DNA from 4 places in the Enterobacter vonholyi genome. Region 1 is predicted to be linked to each of the others. Evidence: predicted binding sites of a transcription regulator. Region 1 holds the regulator's gene; each other region holds the start of a gene.
What was found. The regulator LexA, encoded in region 1, represses DNA repair genes until DNA is damaged. The targets are predictions, from matches to a motif close to TNCTGTATGTACATACAGNA.

Region 1 (7,271 bases):
TCCGCAACTGGACGGTATTTTTTGTACCAACGATGACCTTGCGGTCGGCGCAGCGTTTGAGTGCCAGCGTCTGGGGCTGAAGATCCCTGATGATATGGCGATCGCTGGTTTCCACGGCCATGACATCGGTCAGGTGATGGAGCCGCGTCTGGCGAGCGTCCTGACGCCGCGTGAACGTATGGGCCGCATTGGCGCAGAACGCCTGCTGGCGCGCATTCGTGGCGAGACGGTTACCCCGAAAATGTTAGATTTAGGTTTCACCTTGTCACCGGGTGGATCTATTTGAACTGACAAATTTGAAGTAGCTCACACTTATTCACTTCGCGCACGTTTGGATATTGCTTCTCTTTTGCCCCAGCAGGACAATGTTACCGATAACTGTTACCCGTAACAATTGACTGAGGGACACCCTTTGAGCACGACTAATCACGATCACCACGTCTACGTCCTGATGGGCGTTTCCGGTAGCGGGAAATCAGCCGTGGCCAGCGAAGTGGCGCATCAACTCCAGGCTGCGTTTCTTGATGGCGACTTCCTCCATCCGCGCAGCAACATCATGAAAATGGCCTCCGGCGAGCCGCTGAACGATGACGACCGCAAACCGTGGTTGCAGGCGCTGAATGACGCCGCGTTCGCGATGCAGCGTACCAATAAAGTCTCCCTGATCGTCTGCTCCGCGCTGAAAAAAACCTACCGCGACCTGCTGCGTGACGGCAACCCGAATCTCTCTTTCATCTACCTGAAAGGGGATTTCGAAGTGATTGAAAGCCGCCTGAAGGCGCGTAAAGGTCACTTCTTCAAAACCCAGATGCTGGTGACGCAGTTTGAAGCGCTGCAGGAGCCGGGTGAAGACGAAAAAGACGTCTTAGTGGTTGATATCGATCAGTCACTGGAGGGTGTTGTTGCCAGCACCATCGAGGTCATTAATAAAAGGCAGTAAGTTTTGAGTACATTAACGCTAGTTTTGACAGCAGTGGGTTCGGTATTGCTGCTGCTGTTTTTAGTGATGAAGGCGCGCATGCACGCCTTTGTTGCTTTGATGGTGGTTTCTATTGGTGCTGGTCTCTTTTCCGGTATGCCGCTCGACAAGATCGCCGCGACGATGGAAAAAGGGATGGGCGGTACGCTGGGCTTCCTGGCGATTGTGGTCGCGCTGGGCGCGATGTTTGGCAAGATTTTGCACGAGACGGGCGCGGTCGACCAGATTGCAGTGAAGATGCTGAAATCCTTTGGCCACAGCCGTGCGCACTACGCGATTGGCCTGGCAGGGCTGATTTGCGCGCTGCCGCTGTTCTTCGAAGTGGCCGTTGTGCTGCTGATAAGCGTCGCATTCTCCATGGCGCGCCATACTGGTACTAACCTCGTGAAGCTGGTCATTCCGCTGTTTGCGGGGGTGGCGGCGGCTGCGGCGTTTCTGCTGCCGGGGCCTGCGCCGATGCTGCTTGCCTCCCAGATGCACGCCGACTTTGGCTGGATGATCCTGATTGGCCTGTGCGCGGCAATCCCGGGGATGATTATCGCCGGTCCGCTGTGGGGCAACTTCATCAGCCGTTACGTTGAGCTGCATATTCCGGATGACGTCACCGAGCCGCACCTGGGCGAGGGCAAAATGCCGTCCTTCGGCTTCAGCCTGTCGCTGATCCTGCTGCCGCTGGTTCTGGTGGGTCTGAAAACCATCGCCGCGCGCTTTGTGCCGGTGGGTTCCAGCGCCTACGAATGGTTCGAGTTCATCGGTCACCCATTTACGGCGATCCTGGTGGCCTGTCTGGTGGCGATTTACGGCCTGGCGATGCGTCAGGGGATGCCGAAAGACCGGGTGATGGAGATTTGCGGTGCGGCGCTGCAGCCTGCGGGCATTATCCTGCTGGTGATCGGTGCCGGCGGCGTGTTCAAGCAGGTGCTGGTGGATTCCGGCGTGGGCCCGGCTCTGGGTGAAGCGCTGACCGGGATGGGCCTGCCGATTGCGGTAACCTGTTTTGTGTTGGCTGCGGCGGTTCGTATCATTCAGGGTTCCGCCACCGTGGCGTGTTTAACCGCCGTGGGTCTGGTGATGCCGGTGATTGAACAGCTGAACTACTCCGGTGCCCAGATGGCCGCGCTCTCTATCTGTATCGCGGGCGGTTCGATTGTGGTCTCTCACGTTAACGACGCCGGCTTCTGGCTGTTCGGTAAGTTTACCGGCGCCACCGAAGCGCAAACCCTGAAAACCTGGACGCTGATGGAAACCATACTCGGCACGACGGGTGCGATTGTCGGGATGATTGCCTTTACGCTGCTCAGCTAAATGCAATGATTTAACAAGGCAGAAAAAAAGGCCCGGTAGCGTTAACGCTTACCGGGCCTTTTATTATGCAGAACGTCAGGCCGGGTCAGGTGAAACCATCACCCGGCTTTTTAACATCACTCGCCCTGCGTGGCGCTCTCAATCGTCAAGCGCACGTCCGAGGTAATCAGCTCTGCGAGCATCTGGTAAACCTTCAGCGTCTCTTCCGGCTCGGCATCGCCTGTATCGCTGATGAAGCCTTCATCACGCAGCGTCAGTACCAGAGAACTAAAGACTGCTTTGTCGAAGAATTCAGGGGCGTTAATGCCGTGCAGAACGGACAGGCGCTGGGCCAGCGTCCGGCTTTCTTTCTCCAGCGTACCGCGGTTGATGGACGGGTTCGCACTCAGCAGCCAGAACGTAATGGCGTAGCGCTGCAGCGTTTCACGCGCACCGGCCGCCAGCAGCTGCAGGGTACGGGAGCGTGACGGATTGATGTGCAGCTCGTCGTTTGAAACGGCGATCAGCCCCTGGCGACGCATCTCTTCCGTCATCTTATCCAGTTCTGTCGCCAGCTCATCCTTACTCCAGCGCAGGAACAGCTCCGCTTTCAGCATCGGATAGATGGTCTCAAGATGGCGCAATAGCTCCTGACGGGAGATATGACGATGCTGGGTAATAATGGCGGCCATGAGCGACGGCAGCATCAGCATATGCGTGATGTTGTTGCGGTAGTAGGTCATCAGCACCGCCTGCTCGCGCGGCAGAATGATGATGTCGCCGATCGTGTCCTTTTCGACTTCAAACTTGTTCATCTGAAGCGCGTGATCGATAAGCTCACTGGCGGTCGCAGAAGGTACGGTCGAATCAACCGAATACGGCACGTTACGCATCATATCCAGATAGCAATCCAGCTGCTCTGTGAGCTGTTCACGGGTCAGCGAGCGCTGGCGCGAAGCCAGAAGCGCCGTACAGCACAGGTTCATGGCGTTAGCCGCACCGGCGTTGTTAATGCGCACCATCAGCTCGGACGCGATGCCGTTAACCGTTGGCGTCAGCCAGGCCGGACGCACCGCTTCGATAGGATCGATGGACTCGCGCCACTCCGGAACGTGATGGTTCAGGTACGTCATCAGCGGCATCGGCTCGCCGAAGTTCACGTAGCCCTGACCAAGATTGCGCAACTTGCTCAAGCCGCGCAGCATCTGCGGCAGGCTCTCTTTCTCTTTGGTCGCGCCACGCAGCTCTTTCGCGTACGTGCCCACTTCCATCACGTGCTCGTAGCCGATGTAGATAGGCACCAGCGTGATCGGACGGGTACCTCCGCGCAGCATGGCCTGGATGGTCATCGACAGCGTGCCGGTCTTCGGATCGAGCAGACGACCGGTACGGGAACGCCCGCCCTCCACGAAGTACTCCACGGAATAGCCGCGGCTGAACAGCTCGCCCAGATACTCGCGGAACACGGTGGAGTAGAGCTTGTTACCCTTGAAGGTACGACGAATAAAGAACGCGCCCAGGCGGCGGAAAATCGGACCTGCTGGCCAGAAATTCAGGTTGATACCGGCAGCAATGTGCGGCGGTACCAGCCCCTGATGATAGAGCACGTAGGAAAGGAGCAGGTAGTCCATGTGGCTGCGGTGGCAGGGGACATAGACAATCTCATGGCCATCATGCGCCAGCTGACGCACGCGCTCGGCGTTATGGACGTTGATGCCCTGATAGAGGCGGTTCCACGTAAAGCCGAGGATACGATCGGAAAGGCGAATCATCTCGTAAGAGAAGTTCGCTGCAATCTCTTCCATCAGCGCAATGGCGTTCTGCTGAGCTTTCTCATGCGAAATTTTCTTGCTGCGCGCTTCATCTTCAACGGCGCGGGCAATCGCTTTGGAAGCCAGCAGCTTGTTGAACAGATCCTGACGCGCCGGGAGGCGTGGCCCTACGGCAGCGAGGCGCTGACGAGCGAAGTGCATACGCGCTACGCGCGCCAGTTTTTGCGCGATGATCTTGTCGGTGCCGTGCTCGTCCGCCATGCGACGCAGCGAAACGGAAGGGGAGAAACGTACAAAGCTGTCGCGTCCCAGCCAGGAGACCGCAAAGAACTTCTGGATGCCGTTAAGCATGCGCAGCGGCGGGTTCTCTTCACCTTTTTCGCGGCCCGGACGACGACCAAACATCACCGATACCGGCACCATCTGCACATCCAGATCGGGGTTGCTGCGGTGCAGGTCGAGATAGTCATGGAACAGCTTGATGGACTCTTCTTTCGGCGTGTAATAGGTAAACACGCGCGGCCCGCCGTGGATGAACACGTAGCGCGGCAGCAGCGTACCGTCAACTTCCAGCGGTTCAAGCGGATCTGGTAAGTCATGCGCCAGACACTGGGCGCGAAGCGTCAGTAAGTCAGCCTTCGAGTTATAAGGCAAAACGTACATAATGGGACGCGACGTATCGAGCCCCAGTTCCAGCGCGGGTTCTGCTGGGATAGACTTGCTTTTTACCAGGATGCTTAATGGTAAATTAAGTAATTTGTAGTAAATTCGTGGCCAGCCGGACATAAACGATGTAAAGCCTCTGGTTAATAATGCAATTGCGGCGCAAGGATAACAGAAAGCGCGCAAAATTTCTGTTGTTACCCGTCATACTTCAGGCTGTAGCGAAACGCGCTACGGCTCCTGTTACTGACGCTCTTTTTTAAAAAGGTTCTTTTAATGGCCAATAATACCACTGGGTTAACACGTATCATCAAAGCCGCCGGCTATTCATGGAAAGGTTTCCGTGCCGCATGGGCCAACGAGGCCGCGTTTCGCCAGGAGGGCGTCGCCGCTATCATCGCGGTGATCGTCGCCTGTTTCCTTGATGTTGATGCTATTACCCGCGTACTTCTTATCGGTTCCGTACTTCTGGTGATGATAGTGGAAATTCTTAATAGCGCTATTGAGGCCGTTGTGGATCGCATCGGTTCCGATTTCCATGAGCTTTCTGGCCGCGCAAAAGACATGGGATCTGCTGCCGTGTTACTGGCGATTATCACTGCCGTTATCACCTGGGTCACGCTGCTTTGGTCACATTTCCGATGAGCCTCGAGGAATAATTAAGTCCCTGGTTTTTTGTGCAGTTTTTGGTTCCAAAATCGCCTTTGACTGTATATACTCACAGCATAACTGTATATACACCCAGGGGGCGGAATGAAAGCGTTAACGACCAGGCAGCAAGAGGTGTTTGATCTCATCCGGGATCATATCGGCCAGACGGGTATGCCACCTACGCGTGCGGAAATCGCGCAGCGTCTGGGTTTCCGTTCTCCGAATGCTGCCGAAGAACACCTGAAAGCGCTGGCGCGTAAAGGCGTGATTGAGATTGTATCAGGCGCGTCACGCGGTATCCGACTGCTAGTAGAAGAAGAGACGGGCATTCCGCTGGTAGGTCGTGTTGCTGCCGGTGAGCCTTTACTGGCACAGCAGCATATTGAAGGTCATTACCAGGTCGATCCAGCCATGTTCAAGCCGAGCGCTGATTTTCTGCTGCGCGTTAGCGGCATGTCGATGAAAGACATCGGTATTCTTGACGGCGATCTGCTTGCGGTACATAAAACGCAGGATGTGCGTAACGGCCAGGTGGTTGTCGCGCGCATTGACGATGAAGTCACCGTCAAACGTCTGAAAAAACAGGGTAACACCGTTCAGTTGCTGCCTGAAAACAACGAGTTCACCCCAATTGTGGTCGATCTCCGCGAACAGAACTTCTCTATCGAAGGTCTGGCAGTAGGCGTGATTCGTAACGGTGAATGGCTGTAATCTCTTCCTGACAGGCTACGCTTCCGCTGTAGCCTGTTCATCTACCTTTCCCGGTATTTCGCATGTCACTACTGACGGCATCAGATAAGGCATTGTGGCGTCTTGCCCTGCCGATGATTTTCTCCAATATTACCGTGCCTTTACTGGGACTGGTTGATACTGCCGTTATAGGCCATCTTGATTCATCAGTTTATCTTGGCGGCGTGGCGATTGGCGCGACGGCAACCAGCTTCCTGTTTATGCTGTTGCTCTTTTTACGCATGAGCACCACCGGTCTTACCGCACAGGCTTATGGTGCGAAAGATCCGCTGCGTCTGGCGCGCGCGCTGGTGCAGCCGCTGATACTCGCGCTTGGCGCGGGTGCATTAATCGTTGTATTGCGGACACCCCTGATCGATCTTGCGCTTCATATCGTTGGCGGCAGCGAGGCGGTACTGGATCAGGCGCGACGTTTCCTTGAAATCCGGTGGCTCAGCGCGCCAGCGTCGCTGGCTAACCTGGTTCTGCTGGGGTGGCTACTGGGCGTTCAGTATGCCCGGGCGCCAGTGATTTTGCTGGTGGTGGGCAACCTTCTCAACATTGTGCTGGATATCTGGCTGGTGATGGGCCTGCATATGAACGTGCGGGGCGCGGCGCTAGCGACGGCGATTGCCGAATACGGGACCTTTATCATTGGCTTGTGGATGGTCTGGCGCGTGCTGTCGATGCGCGGGATCTCACTGGCGCTGCTCAAAACCGCATGGCGCGGCAATATCCGTAAGCTGCTGGCCCTCAACCGTGACATCATGCTGCGCTCGCTGCTTCTTCAGCTCTGCTTCGGCGCGCTGACGGTTTTCGGGGCTCGACTGGGGCCAGAAATCGTGGCGGTCAACGCGATATTGATGACGCTTCTGACCTTTACCGCCTATGCGCTGGACGGTTTTGCCTACGCGGTTGAAGCGCATTCCGGGCAGGCGTACGGTGCGCGAGAAAGCGGGCAGCTTCGGGATGTCTGGCGGGCAGCCTGCCGTCAGTCGGGACTGGTGGCGCTGGCCTTTGGTCTGGTTTACGCCTGCTTTGGTGAGCAGATCGTTGCATTGCTGACGTCTATACCTGCTCTGCGCGAGTTGGCGAGTCACTATCTCCTCTGGCAAGTCATCTTACCGGTGGTCGGCGTCTGGTGTTATCTGCTGGACGGCATGTTTATTGGTGCGACGCGCGGAGCGGAAATG
Region 2 (7,271 bases), 1.9 Mb from region 1:
TCGAGGAACATCCCCAGCCAGACGCCGACCACTCCCCATCCGAGCATTACCCCGAGCGTATACCCCGCCACAACGCGACATCCCCACATGCCGAGCATCGAAACCCACATCGCAAAGCGGGCGTCGCGCGCCCCCTTCAGCCCGGCGGGCAATACCCATGAGGCCGCCCAGATGGGCATAAAGGCCGCGTTGAGCCAGATGAGGATCTTAACGACCTCTTTAACGTCGTCTTCGTGGGTATAAAACGAGGCCATCAGCCCGGCAAAGGGCGCAGTTCCCCAAGCGATCAGCGTCAGTCCAATGGTCGACAGCCAGAAAACATGCCGCAGCTGCCGCTCCGCCTGGCCTATCTGCCCTTTCCCGAGCCGTTTACCGGTGATGATGGTCGATGCCGACCCCAGCGCGTTACCCGGCAGGTTAATCAGCGAGGCGATGGAAAAAGCGATAAAGTTACCGGCGATCACGTCGGTGCCCATCCCGGCGACAAACATCTGCGTCAGCAATTTCCCGCCGTTAAACAGCACAGATTCAATGCTCGCAGGAATACCGATCCCCATCACTTCCCAGATAATGGCGAAATTAAAGGGGCGGAAATAGCTTTTCAGCGTGAGGCGCAGCGAGGGGGTGATCCCCGCCATCAGTACCCCGATGATGGCTGCCGCACCGATATAGCGTGAAATGGTTAAACCCAGTCCGGCACCGACGAAGCCCAGTCCGTCCCACGAGAACACGCCGTAGATCAGCACGCTGCTGATAATGATATTGAGGATATTCATCCCGCCGTTGATCAGTAGCGGAATTTTGGTGTTGCCCGCCCCGCGCAGCGCGCCGCTGCCAATAAGGGCAATGGCCGCTGCCGGATAGCTTATGACGGTCATCTCCAGGTAGGTCAGCGCCAGGTCTTTAACCTCGTTCGTGGCCTCCCCGGCGACAAAGTCGATAATCTCTTTACCAAAATAGTGGATCACCGCCGCCAGGACGATCGAAAAAATGGTCATGATCATCAGCGACTGGCGGGCCGCCTCGCGTGCACGTTTGGGATCCAGCTTGCCGAGGCTAAAGGCCACCACCACCGTCGTCCCGAGGTCTATGGCGGCAAAGAACGAGATCACCACCATGTTAAAGCTGTCCGCCAGCCCAACCCCAGCCATCGCCTCTTTACCCAGCCAGCTCACCAGAAAGGTGCTCAGAACCCCCATCAGCAGAACGCAGGTATTTTCCAGGAAGATAGGCACAGCAAGAGGGGTGATTTCACGCCAGAACAGGACACGATAGCTTTTACGTTTTGCATACCATGGCGTGCGCGTTATCGCCTGGTGTAAGGAGGCAGTGACGTTCAAAATGGACCTTAGCGAGAAAAGTTGAAACTCCATTTCAAATGATGGGGGACAAATGCTAATCCTGCAAAGTATTTTCCAGAAAAAGATGTGTGGATTTACAACAAACTGACGACAGAATCAGCAATCGGTCGATTTTCCCTAAGATCAGGTTTGACAAAACTTTTTTCGCCGCTAAGATAAGCCTCCACAACGATTCCTCTGTAGTTCAGTCGGTAGAACGGCGGACTGTTAATCCGTATGTCACTGGTTCGAGTCCAGTCAGAGGAGCCAAATTTAAAAAGCCTGCTTTTAAAGCAGGCTTTTTGCTTTGCGGATGAGGGAAAATGAACGCTCTGTTTGTCTACGGCACGCTGCGCCCGGGCCATTCTAATGCGCATATTCTTGAGAACATCGGCGGCGAATGGCTGGCCGGTTCCGTATCCGGCACGTTTTACGAACGCGGCTGGGGCGCTGCGGCGGACTTCCCGGGGATCGTGCTCCGCCCTGATGGTCCCCGCGTCGAAGGCTATCTGTTTATCTCTGATAACCTTGCCGCACACTGGCAAATGCTGGATGAATTTGAAGACGGCTATGACCGGGTTGAGGTCACCGTGACCACCTCTGAAGGCAAGCAGGTTCAGGCCTGGATTTATCAGCTGCAGCCGCGTTCTGAGTTATAAAAAAAGCTCTCTGTCACCAGAGAGCCTTTTTCACGATTCGCTGCGATTACTCGCTTTTTGCTTCGCCGTTTTTGATTTCGCCCATCACTTTCAGCTTCTTGGAGATGTCGCGACGCTCTTTGGACAGCTCTGCGTTTTTGATGATGTAGTCATCAACGCGGTCTTCATAGTCGCTCTTCATGCTGGCGATGATGCCCTGGATAGCTTCAACGCTCATGCCTGGCTTGATGTAGTCGCTCAGGTTGTCGAGCAGCAGAACACGTTTCTGGTTGTCACGGATCTTCTTCTCAACGTCCTGGATTTCACGCTGCAGTTTGTTTTTGCGGCGGAACAGGCGGACGAATTCCAGAACATCCTGGAACGAAGGCTTGGTAGTTTCCATTTTTACACCCCTGATAATGTGAGATTCGGATTCGTTAAGGCAACCGTTGTAACAATAACCTTACTGACAGCGGCTGCGAATGACAATGAGTATATCGTTTAAAGCTATCATAACCCCAATTGCTGCTGAATCGAAGCAGCAGCCGTCACATACGCCTTTTATTTGCGCAGCGCCCGGCAAATAAGGTGCGATAACAGCTCAAGCTGCCGCGCCAGTTCCATGCTCAGCCAGACGTAGCCATGAATAGGCGTTTCAGCCACGTTATCGCTCTGGCGTTCATTGATTAACTGCTTCAGCTCCGCGACGATCTCATTCAGTCGCTCGCTGTTGGCCAGTATCGGCTGCGGGTTGCCTTCATAAAGCGCATGAGCGATGGTCAACAGCGTTTGCTGCGTCATCTGCTGAGTCTCTTTGAGGGTCTGCGCATTAAGCATCAAAAGATGGCTGGGACGCGAAGCCCAGTGGGCGTTGATTTGCAGTTCAAGCATGCAGACCAGGTTGCGGCTTACCGTCTGGATAGCTTCGAAAATCGATTTTTGAATGCGGGTTTCTTTGCTGGCGGGCGTGATCAGGCCGCGCATTTTAACCACGTCGTTAAGGATGGTTTGCAGGTGCTTTTCCAGCCGCGGGCGCTCGACCAGATTAGGGGAAAAACCGGCCTGATAAACGCGGTTAAAGGCGGTAACGTAGTTAGCCATCTGAATACGCCAGTGCAGAAAAGCCCGCTGCGGCCAGATACCGGTAAAAAGCATGGCCAGCAGTGACCCCAGGATGACATCCCCGCTTCGCCACAGCGCCGTGGTCATATCCCCGGCGGGCGCCCCGACAACCACCGCGAGAGTAATACCAATCAGCAGCGCCTGATAGGGCTTTTTGCCCAACGCCAGCCAGCCGCAGAGGAACATAGCGGCACCGCACCATGCCAGCATCACCGGAAATGAGATGAGCTCCAGCTTCAGCGCAATAAGACCCAGGGCAGAGCCAAGAACGGTCCCGCCAATTCGTTCAAAGGCGCGCGGGACCACGTTCCCCCAAAACGAGATAGGCCCCATCACCACCACCAGCGTGATCAGCGGCCACGTCCCTTCCGGAACATCCAGCAAACGGACCAGTACAAACGTCAATATGAAAGCCAGCGCGATGCGACACCCGTGCACCACGCGGTAATGTTTATACAACCGAATTTCAAAAGGGGTTAATGATTTGTCGGGACGCACACCCGCTCTCCAGCTACACGGCAAACCACAATTGTACTGTGTTTTCAGCCGGGCGGATCGTTCCCGGCTGAAAAACCCTTCATTTAGCAGGCTTAAACCGTTTTATGCTCGACGGCGATATACATTTCGATATCCCAGTAACCGTCCGCATTGCCGTCATTGAGATAGCGTTCGAAGCAGGGCTTAAGCGCCATCTGGTACTTATTGTCCTGAAGCAGGGAATTGAAAAACTGATACCAGGGCGTGGCGAAGTCGTAGTTTTCCACGCGAGCCGTCGCCACGGCATAGTCCCCGGCCGCGATTTCCGTCATCATGACGCCTTCGCTGTTTTCCGGAATAACGAAATCGTCCGGTACGGTAATGGCCGTATCACAGCGCAGTTTTTCTGCCGGGACCTCATCCGGGTTATCGTAATAGACCGCCACCCACTCCAGCGGCTCAATGTGACGCCCGTCAACCCACATGACCAGCTGTTCAAAGCCCTGCTTTACCGTGTGTTCCCACGGGCCGACCAAATGAAAACCGGCAATCTTACGTTTCTGTTGCTGCTTAATGCTGTAGTCCATGCTGCCTCCATTTATTACTGTATATTTATACACTATAAAGCTGGATTATCATTATCAGCAAACGAGGAGTGTTTATTATGTGAGCAGACTCGCAACCCTGCCAGTCTGCTCATCTGCCGTTAGAGCGTGTGATGCAGGTAATCGCTCAGTCGAGAGAACAGGCCGCCTTTATCAACGGCTTCCAGCGTGACCAGCGGCCAGTGGGCTACCACTTTATCGCGGTCATAGAGCTGGATTTCCCCGACCCGCTGATGCGCGGCAATCGGCGCTTCCAGCTCTTTTTTATCCAGCACGTATTTGGCTTTGATGTTCGGCACTTCCGCTTTCGGCAAGGCCAGCCAGAAGTCCTGGTCGGTTCCCAGTTTCACCTGTTCCTTGTCGCCGTACCAGATGCGCTCCGTCCCCACTTTTTTTCCGCTATGCAGGATCTGCACCGTATCGAAATTCTGCTGTCCCCAGTGCAGCAGTTTTCGGGCCTGGTCCTCACGCCCTTTCGGGCTGTCCGCCCCCATCACCACAGCGATTAAACGGCGCTGGCCGTCTACGGCAGACGCAATCAGGTTAAAGCCAGCCCCCGAGGTATGCCCCGTTTTAAGGCCGTCCACGTTCATGGTTTTATCCCACAGCAGGCCGTTACGGTTTTGCTGGGTGATCCCGTTCCAGGTCAGGCTCTTTTCGCTGTACATATGGTAAAACTCAGGCTCGCCGTGGATGATGGCCCGGGAGAGTACGGCCAGGTCATAGGCGGAGCTGTGCTGGCCCGGCGCGTCCAGCCCGTGGACGGTTTCAAAATGCGTATCGCGCAGGTTCAGCTTCTGCACGTAGTCGTTCATCATTTTCACGAACTGCGGCTGCCCGCCCGCCACGTGATCGGCCAGCGCCACGCAGGCGTCGTTGCCGGAATCGACTATCAGACCGCGGCTCAGATCGCGCACGGAGACGCGATCGCCCTCTTTCAGGAACATCAGCGACGAGCCGTCAAAAACCGGGTTACCTTTTGCCCACGCGTCACGCCCTACGGTGACAATGTCGTCCGGCGTAATGCGGTGGCTATCAATGGCCCGATCAACCACATAGCCCGTCATCAGCTTGGTCAGGCTCGCCGGATTACGTTGTTGATGTTCGTTGCCCGCCGTTAAAATCTGACCAGTCGTGTAGTCCATCAGCACCCAGGAGCCAGCCTGAATGGCCGGAGGCTGCGGCGAAAAATCCAGTGGTTCGGCCGCAAAAGCAGATGAGACACTCGAAGCGAGTAAACAAACAGCAATAAACAGACGGCGTTTCAACGGTATATCCTCAGGTCAGTAAAAATCGATGACCTTTTTACGGGAGTTCTGATGTCGTTACCTGGCTTAATTGCAAAAAAATGTGACAGAACGCAGATTTTTCTCTGAAGCTGGCGCGCAAATTTGCCACGCGGCGGTGCTTTTTATTCGGTCTGACCCGCGCGATCGTTTACCATAGTGACGTCATTTTTTAACAGGATGGTATTACTGGTGTCTGACTCTGCCGCTCGCCCGACTTTTTTGTTCCACGACTACGAAACCTTTGGCACTCACCCGGCGCTGGACCGACCGGCGCAGTTTGCCGCCATCCGTACCGACGACGAATTCAACATTATTGGCGAGCCCGAGGCCTTTTACTGCAAGCCTGCGGATGACTACCTGCCGCAGCCCGGCGCGGTCATGGTTACCGGCATCACCCCTCAGGAAGCGCGGGAGAAAGGCGTTAACGAGGCAGAATTCGCCCGACGCATCCACGATCTGTTTACCGTCCCCAATACCTGCGTGGTCGGTTACAACAACATCCGCTTCGATGACGAAGTGACGCGCAATATCTTTTATCGCAACTTCTACGATCCCTATGCCTGGAGCTGGCAGAACCGCAATTCACGCTGGGATTTGCTCGACATCATGCGCGCCTGCTACGCCCTGCGTCCTGAAGGCATTAACTGGCCGGAAAATGAGGAAGGGCTGACCAGCTTCCGGCTGGAACACCTGACGCGCGCCAACGGTATCGAGCACAGCAACGCCCACGACGCGATGGCGGACGTCTATGCCACCATTGCCATGGCGAAGCTGGTGAAAAGCGCACAGCCCCGGCTGTTTGAGTATCTGCTAAGCCATCGCAGCAAGCAGAAGCTTATGACCCTTATCGACGTACCGCAGATGAAGCCGCTGGTGCATATTTCCGGCATGTTTGGTGCATGGCGCGGCAATACCAGCTGGGTTGCCCCGCTGGCGTGGCATCCGGACAACCGTAATGCGGTCATCATGGTGGACCTGGCGGGCGATATTTCACCCCTGCTGGAGCTCGACAGCGATACCCTGCGCGAACGTTTGTACACGCCAAAAAATGAACTCGGCGATCTGCCCGCGGTGCCGGTCAAACTGGTGCATATAAATAAATGTCCGGTACTCGCTCAGGCGAACACGCTGCGCCCGGAAGATGCAGACAGGCTGGGCATCAACCGTCAGCACTGCCTCGATAACCTGAAAGTGCTGCGCGAAAACCCGCAGGTGCGCGAGAAAGTGGTTGCTATCTTTGCCGAGGCGGAACCATTCGTGCCGTCTGAAAACGTGGATGCCCAGCTCTATAACGGCTTCTTCAGCGATGCCGATCGCGCGGCCATGAATATCGTTCTGCAAACCGAGCCGCGTAACTTACCGGCGCTTGATATCACCTTCGCCGATAAGCGCATCGAAAAGCTGATGTTTAATTACCGCGCGCGTAATTACCCGGGAACCCTGGATGAAGCAGAGCAGGAACGCTGGCTGCAGCACCGTCGCAACGTATTTACCCCAGAGTATCTGCACAGCTATGCTCAGGAGCTGGAAATGCTTTATGGCCAGTATGAAGGGAATGCTGAGAAACAGGCACTGTTGAAATCCCTGTTCCAGTACGCGCAAGAGATAGTCTGAAAGTCAGAAATAAAAAAACCGGAGGCGATGGTCTCCGGTTTTTTTTTGCCCTGCGGCGCTGCGCTTACGCGGGCTTACGGGTTATGTAGGTCGGGTAAGGCGTAACCGCCACCCGACACAGTCTTACGCGACGTCTTCGTACTGCGGAACCGGGTTACGGAAGCTCTTCGTAACGCAGGCCAGGTA
Region 3 (7,271 bases), 1.3 Mb from region 1:
AGCGGTTTTGCCAGCTGATGCGGGTTCTGCTGGATAAAGCGGTTGGCGATTTCACCAATCCGTGAATTGAAGCGGTAGGTCGTATCCAGATCGCTGCGATCGCCTTCGCCAAAATAGTGGTGGAATGCGGTCGTCAGCGAAAGCTGTGCCCCGCTGAAGCGATAGATGGCCTGCCAGTCATCCCCCACCGCAAACAGAGAGGTATGTTTATTTTGTGCCCGCAGCGCCGAGAGCAGAGCCGCACGCTGTGGAGAAATATCCTGGAACTCATCCACCAGAATATGTTTCCACGGGCTGACAAAACGTCCCTTTTCAAGAATGATGATGGCTTGATGGATCAAACCGGAGAAATCGACCGCATTTTCTTCTTTCAATGCTGTTTTCCAGGCCTTCAGCAGCGGCGCCATCAGCTTGACCCGCTTCGAAAACAGCTCGCGGATTGCCTCCGGCGCGCTTTCAATCATCTCTGCCTGCGATCCACCGTGCATTCGCATCAGGCTGACCCAACGGTCAAGTCGCGAACCCAGCCGACGCGCCAGTTTGTCATCCTGCCAGAAGCTGCCCTCAGGCACCTCCCAGTTGAGTTCCTCTTCCAGCCACTGACGCCACCCTTTCGCCTGCGCCTTTTTCTCACTGCACTGCTGGCGCCACGTTTTGATGAACAGCGCCTGACGCGCCTGCGCGTCGTTTTCCAGCTTACTGATGGAAGGCACTTTTTTACTGCCCTGCTGAATAATATGCAGCGCAAGAGCATGGAATGTTCTGGCCGTGATATCCCGGGTGTGCAGGCGCTCCTGGACCCGTTCGTCCATTTCCTGCGCGGCCTTACGGCCAAAGGCCAGAAGCAGAATTTGATCGGCGACCGCTTCCCCGGTCGTCAGCAGCCAGCCGGCACGCGCGACCAGCACCGACGTTTTACCGCTACCGGCTCCCGCCAGCACCAGCAGCGACTGCTCGCCGTTGACCACCGCTCGCGCCTGAGCCGGATTGAGCGGTGAAGATTCCACCGTACTGAAAAAATCGGCGTATTGGGTAAGCATGGCATCCGTCCAGGCCTGGTTATGGGCGAGACGGCTTTTATCCTTTTCATTCAGCCAGGCCTGACACTGGCGCCAGGCGTCGCGACAGTTGTCAAACTCGTCGAGACGCGTCACGGAGAGCGGCAGCGCCGAGAGTGCCTGCCGGATCTTTTGCTGCAGGCCGGCAGTCTGCTGACGGGTCAGCCACGCGTGCTGCGCGTTGCTCTGGGCGATATCGTCCAGCACCTGCTGCAGCACCTGGGCGGCAATCACGCTCATATCCTGGCTCCACTGCTGCCAGAGTGCGTTCAGGTGATGATGGAAACGCTGGGTTTCCGCCCACTCGGTGCCATGAAGGCGCACGACTTTATCGTCAGGCAGAACGAACTCCAGCTCGCCCCACACCAGACCGCGTTTGCAATGAATAGCCAGAAGCTGATTAAACGGAATAAGGTATTCGTGGCGTTCCCCGGAGACTTTCACCCCGGCATTGAGGAGAACAACCCTGTCGTAAGGGTGTTGTGCCAGGCGTTTGCCCAGCGACGTTGCTTTCAGTTCCATGTTCCGCCAAATCCACGAAGAGATAATTTACCTGACAGTTTAACTGCCAGTTTTAAGGTGCTCCAGCCTAAAAAAACGTTACAATCATTGGGCGTTAATTATATCGAAAGGAAGTGAGCGTTTATGCGTACCGTTCTGAATGTGTTGAATTTTGTGCTGGGCGGTTTTGCCACCACCCTTTCCTGGCTTTTTGCCACGCTGGTGAGCATCGTCCTGATTTTCACGCTTCCCCTGACCCGTTCCTGCTGGGAAATCACAAAACTCTCCTTAATCCCCTACGGGAATGAAGCCATCCACGTTGACGAGCTGAATCCGGAGAGCAAAAACGCCCTGATGAATACGGGCGGAACCCTGCTTAACATTCTGTGGCTGATTTTCTTTGGCTGGTGGCTGTGCATCATGCATATTTTTGCCGGTATTGCACAGTGCATCACGATTATTGGTATTCCTGTGGGGATCGCAAACTTTAAGATCGCCGCTATCGCCCTTTGGCCCGTTGGTCGCAGGGTTGTTCCGGTAGAAGTGGCCAGAGCGGCGCGCGAAGCAAACGCTCGCCGTCGTTTTCAGTAAATAAGGACTGGCCGCGTTTATGCTAAGCCCACTGCTTCGCCGTTATACCTGGAACAGCACCTGGCTTTATAACGTCAGGATATTTATCGCGCTTTGCGGCACGGTTGCCCTGCCCTGGTGGCTGAATGATGTCAAGCTCACCATTCCGCTCACGCTGGGGGTGGTCGCCGGGGCGCTGGCGGATCTGGACGACCGTCTGGCCGGGCGCTTACGTAACCTGGTCATTACGCTTGTCTGCTTTTTTATTGCGTCAGCTTCCGTTGAGCTGCTTTTCCCGTGGCCCTGGCTGTTTGCCCTGGGCCTTACGCTCTCAACCAGCGGGTTTATTTTGCTGGGCGGGCTTGGGCAGCGCTATGCCACCATCGCGTTTGGTGCATTGCTGATCGCTATCTACACCATGCTGGGCGTTTCCCTGTACGACCAGTGGTACCAGCAGCCGGTTCTGCTGTTGCTCGGTGCCATCTGGTATAACCTGCTGACGCTAACCGGTCATCTGATTTTCCCGGTTCGCCCGCTGCAGGATAACCTTGCCCGCAGCTTTGAGCAGCTAGCCCGCTATCTGGAACTGAAATCCCGGCTGTTCGACCCGGACATCGAGGAAGAAAGCCAGGCGCCGCTCTACGATCTGGCCCTGGCAAATGGCCAGCTGGTCGCCACTCTTAATCAGACAAAAGCTTCCCTGCTTACCCGTCTGCGCGGCGATCGCGGTCAGCGCGGAACACGACGGACGCTTCACTACTATTTTGCAGCCCAGGACATTCATGAACGCGCCAGCTCCTCGCACGTTCAGTATGCCGCCCTGCGCGAGAAGTTCCGCTACAGCGACGTGATGTTCCGCTTCCAGCGTCTGCTGTCCATGCAATCCCAGGCGTGCCAACAGCTCTCTCACTCCATTCTGCTGCGCACGCCCTATCAGCATGACCCCCGCTTTGAACGCGTATTCAGCCATCTTGATGCGGCACTCGACCGCGTTCAGGCCAGCGGAACGTCACCGGAACACATCAAAGCGCTGGGTTTTCTGCTTAACAACCTGCGTGCGATTGATGCCCAGCTGGCAACCATTGAGTCCGAACAAGCGATGGCGCTGCCAGGCAGTGAGGTGGAAAACCAGCTTGCTGATGACAGCGTACACAGCGTTAGCGATATGTGGCTACGGCTGAGCCGCAACTTTACTCCGGAGTCGGCTCTCTTTCGGCACGCCGTGCGAATGTCGCTGGTGCTGTGCGTGGGGTATGCCTTTATCCAGATTACCGGGCTGCATCACGGCTACTGGATCCTGCTGACCAGCCTGTTCGTCTGCCAGCCGAACTATAATGCCACCCGACATCGTCTTGCGCTGCGTATTATCGGCACGCTGGTTGGCGTCGCGATTGGCCTTCCGGTGCTCTATTTCGTGCCCTCCGTTGAAGGTCAATTGATCCTGATCGTGATCACCGGCGTGTTGTTCTTCGCGTTTCGCAACGTGCAGTACGCCCATGCCACCATGTTCATCACGCTGCTGGTGCTGCTCTGCTTTAACCTGCTGGGTGAAGGGTTTGAAGTCGCCCTGCCCCGAGTGATCGATACCCTGATTGGCTGTGCGATTGCCTGGGCCGCGGTCAGCTTTATCTGGCCGGACTGGCGTTTCCGAAATTTGCCGCGCGTGGTAGACAGGGCGATGAACGCCAACTGTCGATACCTTGACGCGATCCTGGAGCAGTATCATCAGGGCCGCGATAACCGCCTGGCTTACCGGATAGCCCGCCGCGACGCGCACAACAGTGATGCGGAACTGGCCTCCGTAGTCTCTAACATGTCGACGGAGCCTCGCGCCACGGCGGATATTCGTGAGACCGCGTTCCGCCTGCTCTGCCTGAACCATACGTTCACCAGCTATATTTCGACGCTGGGCGCTCACCGTGAGAAACTCACCAACCCGGGTATTCTCAACCTGCTCGATGACGCCGTCTGTTATGTCGATGACGCGCTTCATCATCGACCAGCCGATGAGCCGCGCGTTGAACAGGCGCTGGATGAACTGGCTCAACGCATTGCGCATCTAGACCCGGGAAACGACAGTAAAGCACCTCTGGTGCTTCAGCAGATAGGCCTGCTTATCGCTCTGCTGCCTGAAATTTGCCGGCTGCAACAGCACATCGCTACCTGGAGGAGTGATTCTCCTGTGGCTCAGTCAACGCATTAAACCACTCCGTGAGCTCCCGGCGAATGTCTGCCGGGAGTGCCGCTTCATGCAGCCCCTCGATAGCCCCTTCCAGCGCGAAGAGAACTTTAATACTCAGCGCTTTATTTTTTGCCCGCATCTTTAGCCAGCACGCCCTTGCACCAAGCTCCCGCAACATTTCCTCATTGGTGATGCCAGCTTCAAAGAGCAAGACTTCAAGCTGAAAGGTCAGGTTTGGCAGATCCTTGAGTCGGTTTCGTTGATGGCGCTGATAACGCTCTTTTCTTGCCGCACTGAGCGCAAACGAGGAGAGCTGAAGTAACCGCTCCCTGTCCTGCCATAATCCGTCATCAACACGATAATAGTTGAGCAGCACCGGACGGCCTCGCTTCATCAACGTCAAAAAAGAGGAGGCATTTTTTACACAGTATTTGGCACTCTCCTCACAGGCGCGAAGGTAAAGCTCGCCATCTGAGACCATGGCAAAAACAGCATCATCCACCGCAAGGGTATAGCCGCCAAACAACGCGCGGTGATGAATCTCGCCCAACGGGGAGAGGTATTCCTGAGATTTATAAATCCGTTCATAAGATATCTTTTTCATGATATTTCCCTTCAAAATCATAAAGTAACAACTAAATTTCTTACTAGCGGATCCGTTAGCAGGAAAATAGGCAACTTAACGTCGTTGAGCAAGATGATTTTTCGAGGAGCATCAAGATTGAATGAATTTTGCGAGTCGCTTTCCGAAAATGAGGTTGATCTTTGGGCATACAGGGGTTACTGTATATCCATACAGTAACTACAGGGCTGGAATGAATATGCACACTTCAGGCTATGCAAATCGCGCTACCTCTCTCTCTTCTGCTGCAGGCAATGTCTCGCAGAATTCCATCGAGCGTGTTTCCACGGGGCTTATCAGTGAAGTGGTTTATCGTGAAGACCAGCCCTTGTTAACGCAACTTCTGTTACTGCCGTTATTACAACAGCTCGGTCAGCAATCGCGCTGGCAGCTTTGGCTCACGCCTCAGCAAAAGCTGAGCCGTGAGTGGGTTCAGTCCGCCGGCCTGCCGCTGACGAAAGTCATGCAAATTAATCAACTCTCGCCTTGCGATACCGTTGAGTCGATGATCCGCGCGTTACGCACAGGGAATTACAGCGTGGTGATTGGATGGTTACCGGAAGAATTGACTGAAGAAGAACATTTCCGTCTGACTGAAGCCGCTGAAGAAGGGAATGCGATCGGGTTCATTATGCGTCCGGTTCGATCGGATTCTTACCGCAGAGGACAACTTTCTGGGCTAAAAATTCACTCAAATTTGTATCATTGAGTGAAATTAAGATTTTTCCTGGAATTTTTTTTGACCGCAAGATGGGATTTAAGTTCCCGACCTAAAAATTGCGGCAAGGCTTGTCTGGTGCGGTTCTCCTTAATTTTATTGCACAAAATTCGTTCGAAAAATGTTAAATAATCGGTATACGGAACTTTTTTTTTCATATGCCTGACGGACTTCACACTTGTAAGTTTTCAGCTACGTTGTAGACTTTACATCGCCAGGGGTGCTCGGCCTAAGCCGAAGATATCGGTAGATTTATATTTGACCACGCCCCCCGGTGAAGGATTTAACCGTGATTCTCTCTTGAGACTTTCATGGCGAATTTTGGATGATAACGAGGCGCAAAAAATGAAAAAGACAGCTATCGCGATTGCAGTGGCACTGGCTGGCTTCGCTACCGTAGCGCAGGCCGCTCCGAAAGATAATACCTGGTATGCAGGTGGTAAACTGGGCTGGTCTCAGTTCCACGACACTGGCTGGTACAACAGCAGCCTGAACAATGATGGCCCAACTCACGAGAGCCAGCTTGGTGCAGGTGCGTTCGGTGGCTATCAGGTTAACCCGTATGTTGGTTTTGAAATGGGTTACGACTGGTTAGGTCGTATGCCATACAAAGGCGACACCATCAACGGCGCTTTCAAAGCACAGGGCGTTCAACTGACCGCTAAACTGGGCTACCCAATCACTGACGATCTGGACGTGTACACCCGTCTGGGCGGCATGGTATGGCGTGCTGACTCCAGCAACAACATTTCTGGCGACAACCATGACACCGGTGTTTCCCCAGTATTCGCTGGTGGCGTTGAGTGGGCTATGACCCGTGACATCGCTACCCGTCTGGAATACCAGTGGGTTAACAACATCGGCGACGGCAACACCGTTGGTGTTCGTCCAGACAACGGCATGCTGAGCGTAGGTGTTTCCTACCGTTTCGGCCAGCAGGAAGAAGCAGCACCAGTTGTTGCTCCAGCGCCGGCTCCAGCTCCAGAAGTACAGACCAAGCACTTCACTCTGAAGTCTGACGTTCTGTTCAACTTCAACAAAGCGACTCTGAAACCAGAAGGTCAGCAGGCACTGGATCAGCTGTACACCCAGCTGAGCAACCTGGATCCTAAAGACGGTTCTGTAGTGGTTCTGGGCTTCACCGACCGTATCGGTTCTGACGCTTACAACCAGAAACTGTCTGAGAAACGTGCTCAGTCTGTTGTTGATTACCTGATCTCTAAAGGTATCCCAGCTAACAAGATCTCCCCACGTGGTATGGGCGAATCTAACCCAGTTACTGGCAACACCTGTGACAACGTGAAAGCTCGCGCTGCACTGATCGACTGCCTGGCTCCAGATCGTCGCGTAGAGATCGAAGTTAAAGGCATCAAAGACGTTGTAACTCAGCCAGCGGCATAAGTTATCGCCTTATAAAAAAACCCCGCCATGCGGGGTTTTTTATTGTCTGAAGAAAAGTAAAAAATCTACTTTTTACCCAACAGAGCCTGAAGGTCGTTCTTCAGCGTCGACATCTGGTTGGCGTACTTCTCTTTATGTTCTGCATCCTCAATCAGCTGCACGATGGTTTCCGACAGCGTTTTTCCCCGTCGTTGTGCCAGCCCGGCCAGGCGCTGCCAG
Region 4 (7,271 bases), 530 kb from region 1:
GTAGACCAACAGCGATCGTATCGTTGCGCCAGCTGCTGCGCCTGCTCGCTCTCATGCAGGTTGGTGCCCGTCAGCAGCAGTCCTTTCACCCCGGCGGCAAATGCACGCGCAACCACCTCATCACGATCTTTCGCAAACTGCGAGCTGGTCAGGTTGAGTCCGATATCAAACATGCAAATCCCCATATAACAACCGCCCTCACGGGCGGCTGGTTTTACTCTTCAGTGGTCTTGTCGGACGTATCGTCTTCGTCATCCGCTCGATGTCCTTTACCCACGTAGAAACGCGAGAAGAAAACGCCGACCTCAAACAGACAGTACATCGGTATGGCCAGCAGCGTCTGCGAGAACACATCCGGCGGCGTTAGCAGCATGCCGACCACGAAGGCGCCCACCAGAATATACGGACGCTTCTTACGCAGGTCATCCGGGGTCGTAACCCCTACCCAGCAAAGCAGCACAATGGCCACCGGCACTTCGAATGCCACGCCAAACGCCATAAACAGCGCCATCACAAAGCTGAGGTAGCTGGCAATATCCGTCGACACCTGGACCCCTTCCGGCGCGGTATGCGTCAGGAAGCCGAAGGCCAGCGGGAAGACAACGAAATAGGCAAACGCCATGCCGATATAGAACAGCAGCGAGCTGGACACCAGCAGCGGGATAACCAGCTTGCGTTCGTGTTTATACAGCGCGGGCGCCACAAACGCCCATACCTGGTAAAGAATGACGGGCGCAGAGGCTATCAACGACACCCAGAAGGTCAGCTTGATGGGGGTAAAGAACGGAGAAGCCACATCCGTCGCAATCATCGTTGCGCCCAGCGGCATCTGCTTAATTAATGGTGCAGAGACAACCTGGTAGATATCGTTGGCGAAATAAACCAGGCATAGAAAAATAACGAAAACTGCAATAATGCAGTTTAACAGGCGCTTACGCAGCTCTATGAGGTGCGTAATCAGCGGTTGAGTATCATCTACTGCCATGTTTACGCTTTATCACTCGACGAGGGGGATGATTCGGAAACGGACGCAGCGGGCTTTACTTCCGCCGTTTTAGTTACCGGTTCTTCCGGCTGCGCCTGTTTTTTCACTTCGGTTTCCTGCGGCGTCTGTTCTGGCGCAGCAGCCTGATGTTCAGCGCTGGCAGGCGTTACGCCCTCGCGCTGCTCCTCGCTGCCCTTCACCACCGGGTTATGGATAGTGTTCGCTTCATCGCTCGCTTTTTCAGGATCGTTGACGCTGTAAGAGCGCTTCATGGATTCCGCCGCTTCACGCAGTTCATCCATTGAGGCTTTCAGTTCCGGCGTCAGATTATCCATGCTCGCCTTCTCGACCTTTTTGAGGCTTTCCTGAAATTCCTGCAGCTTAAGCTCCTGCGCCAGCTCATTCTGAACGGTCGATGCCAGCGATCTCAGCGCACGCACCCAGCCCGCAACGGTTTTCACCGCCACCGGCAGACGCTGCGGCCCCAGCACGATCAGGCCAATCACAAAGACCAGCAGCAGCTCACCAAAACCAATGTCAAACACGACTTATACCTGCTCTTTATCGTGGCGTTTGGCGTCTTCCTTTTTGGCTTCTTCTTGCTTGTCGGAGATGGATTTAGCAGTAAAGTCAGCGTCCTGGCTGGTTTTATCCTGCTTGCTCTCATCATCGCTCATCGCTTTCTTAAAGCCTTTGATAGACGCGCCCAGATCGGAACCAATAGAACCGAGCTTTTTGGTGCCAAACAGCAGCACGACGATGACGGCAATGATCAACAATTGCCAGATACTGATACCACCCATACATGTTCCTCAGGGATAGATGATTAATGAGTCAGGTCGCATTATACGTATGCGACCCATCGATGGCGACGCAAACTCAGCGCGTTTTTCGCCATCCGGCAAGCCAGACTACCACCCCGCCAGCCATCAGCCAGGCTGGCATCATCTGCCAGTCCGGACGGTTGATCAGCAGCAGCGTACCGCTCAGCAGCAGCGTTGCGCCAATCCCAAAGAGATAGCGGGACTGTCCCTGGCGAACACGGCTGGACTGAAGCTCGCGGGCGATTTTATCCATGCTGTGCTGAAGGTTCTTGCTCTGACGCAAACTGTCATAAACCAGTTCGGGAATTTCAGGCATTTTTTCTATCCAGAACGGGCCCTTCTCTTTCAGCGAGCGCACCAGCGCCGGAATGCCAACCTGATCCTTAATCCAGGATTCAAGGAAAGGTTTCGCAGTCTTCCACAAGTCTAACTGAGGATAGAGCTGTCGGCCTACACCCTCAACGTAAAGTAATGTTTTCTGGAGTAAAACTAGCTGTGGCTGAACTTCCATATTAAACCGGCGAGCCGTGTTGAACAGGTTCAACAGTACGTGCCCAAAGGAGATTTCCGCCAGTGGTTTTTCAAAAATCGGTTCACAAACGGTTCGGATCGCAAACTCGAACTCTTCGACGTTAGTGTCCGGCGGCACCCAGCCGGAATCGACGTGCAGCTCGGCCACCTTACGGTAGTCGCGGTTGAAGAACGCGATGAAGTTCTCAGCCAGATACCGCTTATCCTCTTTGTTCAGCGACCCCACAATCCCGCAGTCGATACCGATATATTTCGGGTCCTCAGGGTGTTCGTAGCTTACAAAGATATTGCCCGGATGCATGTCCGCATGGAAAAAGCTGTCGCGGAATACCTGGGTAAAGAAGACCTGTACGCCACGTTCGGCCAGGAGCTTCATGTTTGTTCCCTGCTTCTCCAGGGCTACGACATCCGAAACCGGAATACCGTAGATACGCTCCATCACCATCATGTTCTGGCTGCAGTAGTCAGAATAGACTTCAGGTACATAGAGCATCGGGCTGTTTTCAAAGTTGCGGCGCAGCTGAATGGCGTTTGCCGATTCGCGCAGCAGGTTAAGCTCATCAATCAGCGTTTTTTCATATTCCCGCACCACTTCCAGTGGACGAAGGCGGCGCCCGTCCGGCAGCAAGCGTGGCACCCAGCGCGCCAGACGATAAATCAGCTTCATGTCCGCTTTGATGACTGGCAGGATGTCCGGACGAATAACTTTGATAACGACTTCTTTGCCGTTTTCTTTCAAACGCGCGGTGTGCACCTGCGCGATAGAGGCCGACGCCAGCGGCTGAATATCGAAATCGTCAAACCAGGTTTCGACGGGTACATTTCCCATCGCCTCTTCAATTTGCTTTTTCGCGCGCGCGCCGTCAAAGGGTGCGACGCGGTCCTGAAGCATTGCGAGCTCATCGGCAATGAGAGGCGGGAAGAGGTCGCGGCGGGTCGAGAGCATCTGCCCGAATTTAATCCATACCGGACCGAGTTCCTGCAGCGCCAGGCGCAGACGCTCACCCAGCGGTTGACCTTTGTGGCGATTGGGCATCCAGAACAGCATCCGCCGCCAGATGCGAAGCGGCAGCGTGATGCGCATTTTGGGAATAAGCTCGTCGAGCCCGTAGCTCAAAAAGGTGCGAATAATAAAATAGAGGCGCCGAATTTCACCAGGCGTCATTTGCCCTCCAGTTTTTCCAGCCGTTTGGTAAACGCATCAACCGCGCGTTCAACAGCAGCGGTCTCTTCCGCAAACCATGCAACTTCCAGTGGCCCGGGCGCCATTCGCCACTCCTCAGTCATCACTTCCGCCACATAGCGTTGTTGGCGCTGGAGGCTTTTACGCGCAAAGGAGGCGCCACCATGAAGGGCTTTCCCGATGCCTTCGGCAGCAATGTCGCCGATAAAAGGCGCGAGCAGCTCTGCCGGATCGAACTCCGCCAGATCGGTGAGAGCAACGAAGTTCTGCACGACCTGAATATCGCCTTCCACCTCCAGCTCACCGCTGCGGATAAGCGCCGTTAATTGCTGGCGATCGCGCAGTTTTGGCAGCACGCTCATGTGCGTGATGACCGAGCAGTCAGCTTCACCTTCCCACGCCCCCAGAACGTCAAGCTGGCGTTCGCTGAATACCAGCACAAGCGGCGTCGAGAACTCTTTTAAAACAATACGTAATATCTTCCCGTTTAGCCGCTGACGCGCTGCTTTCAGCGCCGGAGCACGATAGAGAAAGGCATTCAGTACGTTTTCGATACCTGCGGTGACTAAGGGCTTAAAGGGCACGGGACACCTCCACTCAGAACTTGTAACCGCGATGCAGCGCGACGACACCCGCCGTCAGGTTGAAATATTCAACGTTCTCAAATTCTGCATCCTGCATCATGGCTTTTAATGTGTCCTGATCCGGGTGCATACGGATAGATTCCGCCAGATAGCGGTAGCTTTCAGCGTCGTTAGCCACCAGCTCACCGATGCGCGGCAGCACGTGGAAGGAATAGGCGTCGTAAGCTTTGCTCAGCGGCTCAATAATCGGTTTGGAGAATTCAAGCACCAGCAGGCGTCCACCCGGCTTCAGCACGCGGTACATGGAGCGCAGCGCTTTTTCTTTATCGGTCACGTTACGCAGACCGAAGGAGATAGTGATGCAGTCAAAGGTATTGTCCGGGAACGGCAGCGCTTCGGCGTTTGCCTGCACATATTCCACATTCCCCACCACGCCGATGTTACGCAGCTTTTCGCGTCCCATTTTCAGCATGGAGTCATTAATATCGGCGAGAACAACGCGGCCGGTTTCACCCACCAGACGAGAGAATTTCGCGGTTAAATCGCCCGTACCGCCAGCTAAATCCAGCACCGTTTGTCCGCGACGCACGCCGCTACAGTCAATGGTGAAGCGCTTCCACAAGCGATGAATGCCGAACGACATCAGGTCATTCATCACATCGTACTTCGCCGCCACGGAATGAAATACGTGGGCCACCATGTCAGCTTTCTGCGCTTTGGCGACAGTCTGAAAGCCAAAGTGCGTTGTGTCTTGTGAATCGTCAGCCATCTTAGAGCCTGCTTATCAGTAAAATGTTCGTGAAGTGTATCAGATTGGGCGCGTTTGCCCTACGTTTCAACCACCGCGAAAAAAACGCGCTGGAATCTCGTCTGGTGATGAATCCGCCGCTAACGTGTTGTCTTCACTGTTTGTCTTTTGTTCGTTCGCCCCTTCTCGCAGGCGAAACTCGTCGTCCTGGGCGGTGGCCTGCTCGACCAATTCCGGATTAATCTCGCGTTTAACTTCTACCCCCAGGCTGCGGAATGATTCAGCCTGCGCCAGCAGATTGCCACGTCCGGAGGCGAGTTTTTTCATCGCCTGGCGATAGTTATCCTGCGCACGATCCAGGCTTTGCCCGACTGAAGACATGTCGTCCACAAAGAGGCGCATTTTGTCGTACAGCTTGCTGGCACGATCGGCAATCTGCTGCGCGTTGCGACTCTGGTGCTCATAGCGCCACAGGTTCGCAATGGTGCGTAACGCCACCAGCAGCGTGGTGGGGCTGACCAACATAATATTATTTTTGAGCGCTTCGGTTATAAGCTCAGGCTGTCTGTCGAGTGCCAGCAGAAATGCGGGCTCTACCGGAATAAACATCAGGACATAGTCCAGCGAGCGCAGACCCGGCAGCTGCTGGTAGTCTTTTCTGCCGAGCAGGCGAATGTGATTACGCACCGAGGCAATGTGCTCCTGAAGCGCCGATTCGCGGGTGTAGTCATCCTCCGCGTTGAAGTAACGCTCATACGCTACCAGCGTCATCTTGGCGTCAATCACCACATCTTTGCCCTGCGGCAGCCGCACGATCACATCCGGCTGCATGCGCGAGCGGGCATCGTTTTCGATACTCACCTGCGTTTCGTATTCGTACCCTTCCCGAAGGCCTGAAGCTTCCAGGACGCGGGTCAGCACCACTTCTCCCCAGTTGCCCTGGGTTTTGTTATCCCCTTTCAGCGCACGGGTGAGGTTGACCGCCTCCTGCGCCATCTGGGCATTCAGCTGCTGGAGATTGCGAATTTCATGCGCCAGGGTATGCCGCTCGCGGGCTTCCTGACCAAAGCTGTCCTGTACCTGACGGCGGAAGCCGTCCAGCTGTTCACGCAGGGGCGTCAGCAGACTGTTCAGGCTCTGGCGGTTTTGTTCGTCAACGCGGCGGTTGCTGTGCTCAAAAATGCGGTTCGCGAGATTCTCAAACTGTTCGCTGAGACGCTGCTCGCTGTTGATCATCTGGCGGATTTTGTCTTCCGCATGCAGTTGGGTGGATTCAAGGCGTGTGGTCACTTCGCGGAGATCGGCCTCCAGTGACGTGTTGATATCACGCAGGTTGCGCAGCTCGTTGTTGAGCAACTCACACTCATCGCGCCAGTGTTCGCTCAGCGCAAGCTGCTGTTTTATAGCGCTTAAATCTGCGACCATCTCTTCTCGCTCAGCCAGCTGGTCGGCCTTCTGCTGCGCATGCTGGTAGCTGGAAATCAGCCAGCCAATCCCTAAGCTCACCAACGCAATCACCGCGTAAATCAGGATTGAGATATCCACAATGCCCCCTGCATCAACGTATTATCCGCACAAAATAGAATTGTGCTGTATAAACGTCCAGTTTGAAAGGGTTTTCCTGCGAGGCGCTACGCAAAAAATAAAGGCCGAACGTGTCGGCCTTTGATTTAAGAAGAGAGGACTAGATCAGGCGACGCGCTGCTTCCACCACGATTTTCACTGCATGACTTTCGGTCTGCTTCATGGTTTCGGCGTTCGGGATCTCCTGCTGGGTACGGTTGACGATAACGCCCGCCACCATACCGGCACGCAGACCCTGGCTTGCACACATGGTCAGCAGCGTTGCGGATTCCATTTCGTAGTTCATCACACCCATGGACTGCCACTCTTCCATTGAGCCTTTGAAACGGCTAACCACGCGGCCTGAGAAGGTATCGTAACGCTCCTGGCCCGGGTAGAAGGTGTCGGAAGACGCGGTTACGCCCACGTGAGTGGTTGCGCCTACGGATTTCGCAGCTTCAACCAGCGCGGTGGTACATTCGAAATCAGCCACTGCCGGGAATTCCATTGGTGCAAAATGCAGGCTTGCGCCGTCCAGACGGACGGAGGCGGTCGTGACCAGAACGTCGCCGACGTTGATATGCGGCTGAATAGCGCCGGTCGTACCGATACGCAGGAAAGTGCGGATACCCAGCTGCGCCAGCTCTTCAACAGCAATAGACGTAGACGGACCACCGATACCGGTAGAGCACACGATCACCGCTTTGCCATCCAGCTCTGCGCGCCAGGTGGTGAACTCACGATGGGCAGCCAGCTTGACCGGCTTATCCATCAGCGCGGCGATCTTTTCCACACGCTCCGGATCGCCAGGGACGATGGCGAGCGTAGCCCCTTGTAAATCGTTTTTAGTGAG

Region 2: a site for LexA is predicted at 4,180-4,199, ahead of sbmC (DNA gyrase inhibitor SbmC). Genes of this name have one in related genera too.
Region 3: a site for LexA is predicted at 5,093-5,112, ahead of sulA (SOS-induced cell division inhibitor SulA). Genes of this name have one in related genera too.
Region 4: a site for LexA is predicted at 6,444-6,463, ahead of rmuC (DNA recombination protein RmuC). Genes of this name have one in related genera too.

The regions. Positions count from the first base shown of each region.
Region 1 is NZ_CP162152.1:306,185-313,455, forward strand. Features, by position in the region: gene gntR (gluconate operon transcriptional repressor GntR) at 1-286, shown strand, start outside; gene gntK (gluconokinase) at 413-940, shown strand; gene gntU (gluconate transporter) at 944-2,284, shown strand; gene plsB (glycerol-3-phosphate 1-O-acyltransferase PlsB) at 2,401-4,821, opposite strand; gene AB3N39_RS01420 (diacylglycerol kinase) at 4,975-5,343, shown strand; gene lexA (transcriptional repressor LexA) at 5,452-6,060, shown strand; gene dinF (MATE family efflux transporter DinF) at 6,123-7,271, shown strand, end outside.
Region 2 is NZ_CP162152.1:2,829,159-2,836,429, forward strand. Features, by position in the region: gene emmdR (multidrug efflux MATE transporter EmmdR) at 1-1,373, opposite strand, end outside; tRNA gene AB3N39_RS13360 (tRNA-Asn) at 1,535-1,610, shown strand; gene AB3N39_RS13365 (gamma-glutamylcyclotransferase family protein) at 1,664-1,999, shown strand; gene AB3N39_RS13370 (DUF496 family protein) at 2,046-2,381, opposite strand; gene AB3N39_RS13375 (FUSC family protein) at 2,540-3,598, opposite strand; gene sbmC (DNA gyrase inhibitor SbmC) at 3,691-4,164, opposite strand; gene dacD (serine-type D-Ala-D-Ala carboxypeptidase DacD) at 4,284-5,450, opposite strand; gene sbcB (exodeoxyribonuclease I) at 5,658-7,085, shown strand; gene plaP (putrescine/proton symporter PlaP) at 7,209-7,271, opposite strand, start outside.
Region 3 is NZ_CP162152.1:1,564,621-1,571,891, reverse strand. Features, by position in the region: gene helD (DNA helicase IV) at 1-1,580, opposite strand, end outside; gene AB3N39_RS07325 (YccF domain-containing protein) at 1,704-2,150, shown strand; gene yccS (YccS family putative transporter) at 2,170-4,332, shown strand; gene AB3N39_RS07315 (TfoX/Sxy family DNA transformation protein) at 4,289-4,915, opposite strand; gene sulA (SOS-induced cell division inhibitor SulA) at 5,133-5,642, shown strand; gene ompA (porin OmpA) at 5,997-7,052, shown strand; gene matP (macrodomain Ter protein MatP) at 7,118-7,271, opposite strand, start outside.
Region 4 is NZ_CP162152.1:4,236,764-4,244,034, forward strand. Features, by position in the region: gene tatD (3'-5' ssDNA/RNA exonuclease TatD) at 1-173, opposite strand, end outside; gene tatC (Sec-independent protein translocase subunit TatC) at 215-985, opposite strand; gene tatB (Sec-independent protein translocase protein TatB) at 988-1,530, opposite strand; gene tatA (Sec-independent protein translocase subunit TatA) at 1,534-1,788, opposite strand; gene ubiB (ubiquinone biosynthesis regulatory protein kinase UbiB) at 1,865-3,505, opposite strand; gene ubiJ (ubiquinone biosynthesis protein UbiJ) at 3,502-4,107, opposite strand; gene ubiE (bifunctional demethylmenaquinone methyltransferase/2-methoxy-6-polyprenyl-1,4-benzoquinol methylase UbiE) at 4,121-4,876, opposite strand; gene rmuC (DNA recombination protein RmuC) at 4,943-6,400, opposite strand; gene udp (uridine phosphorylase) at 6,540-7,271, opposite strand, start outside.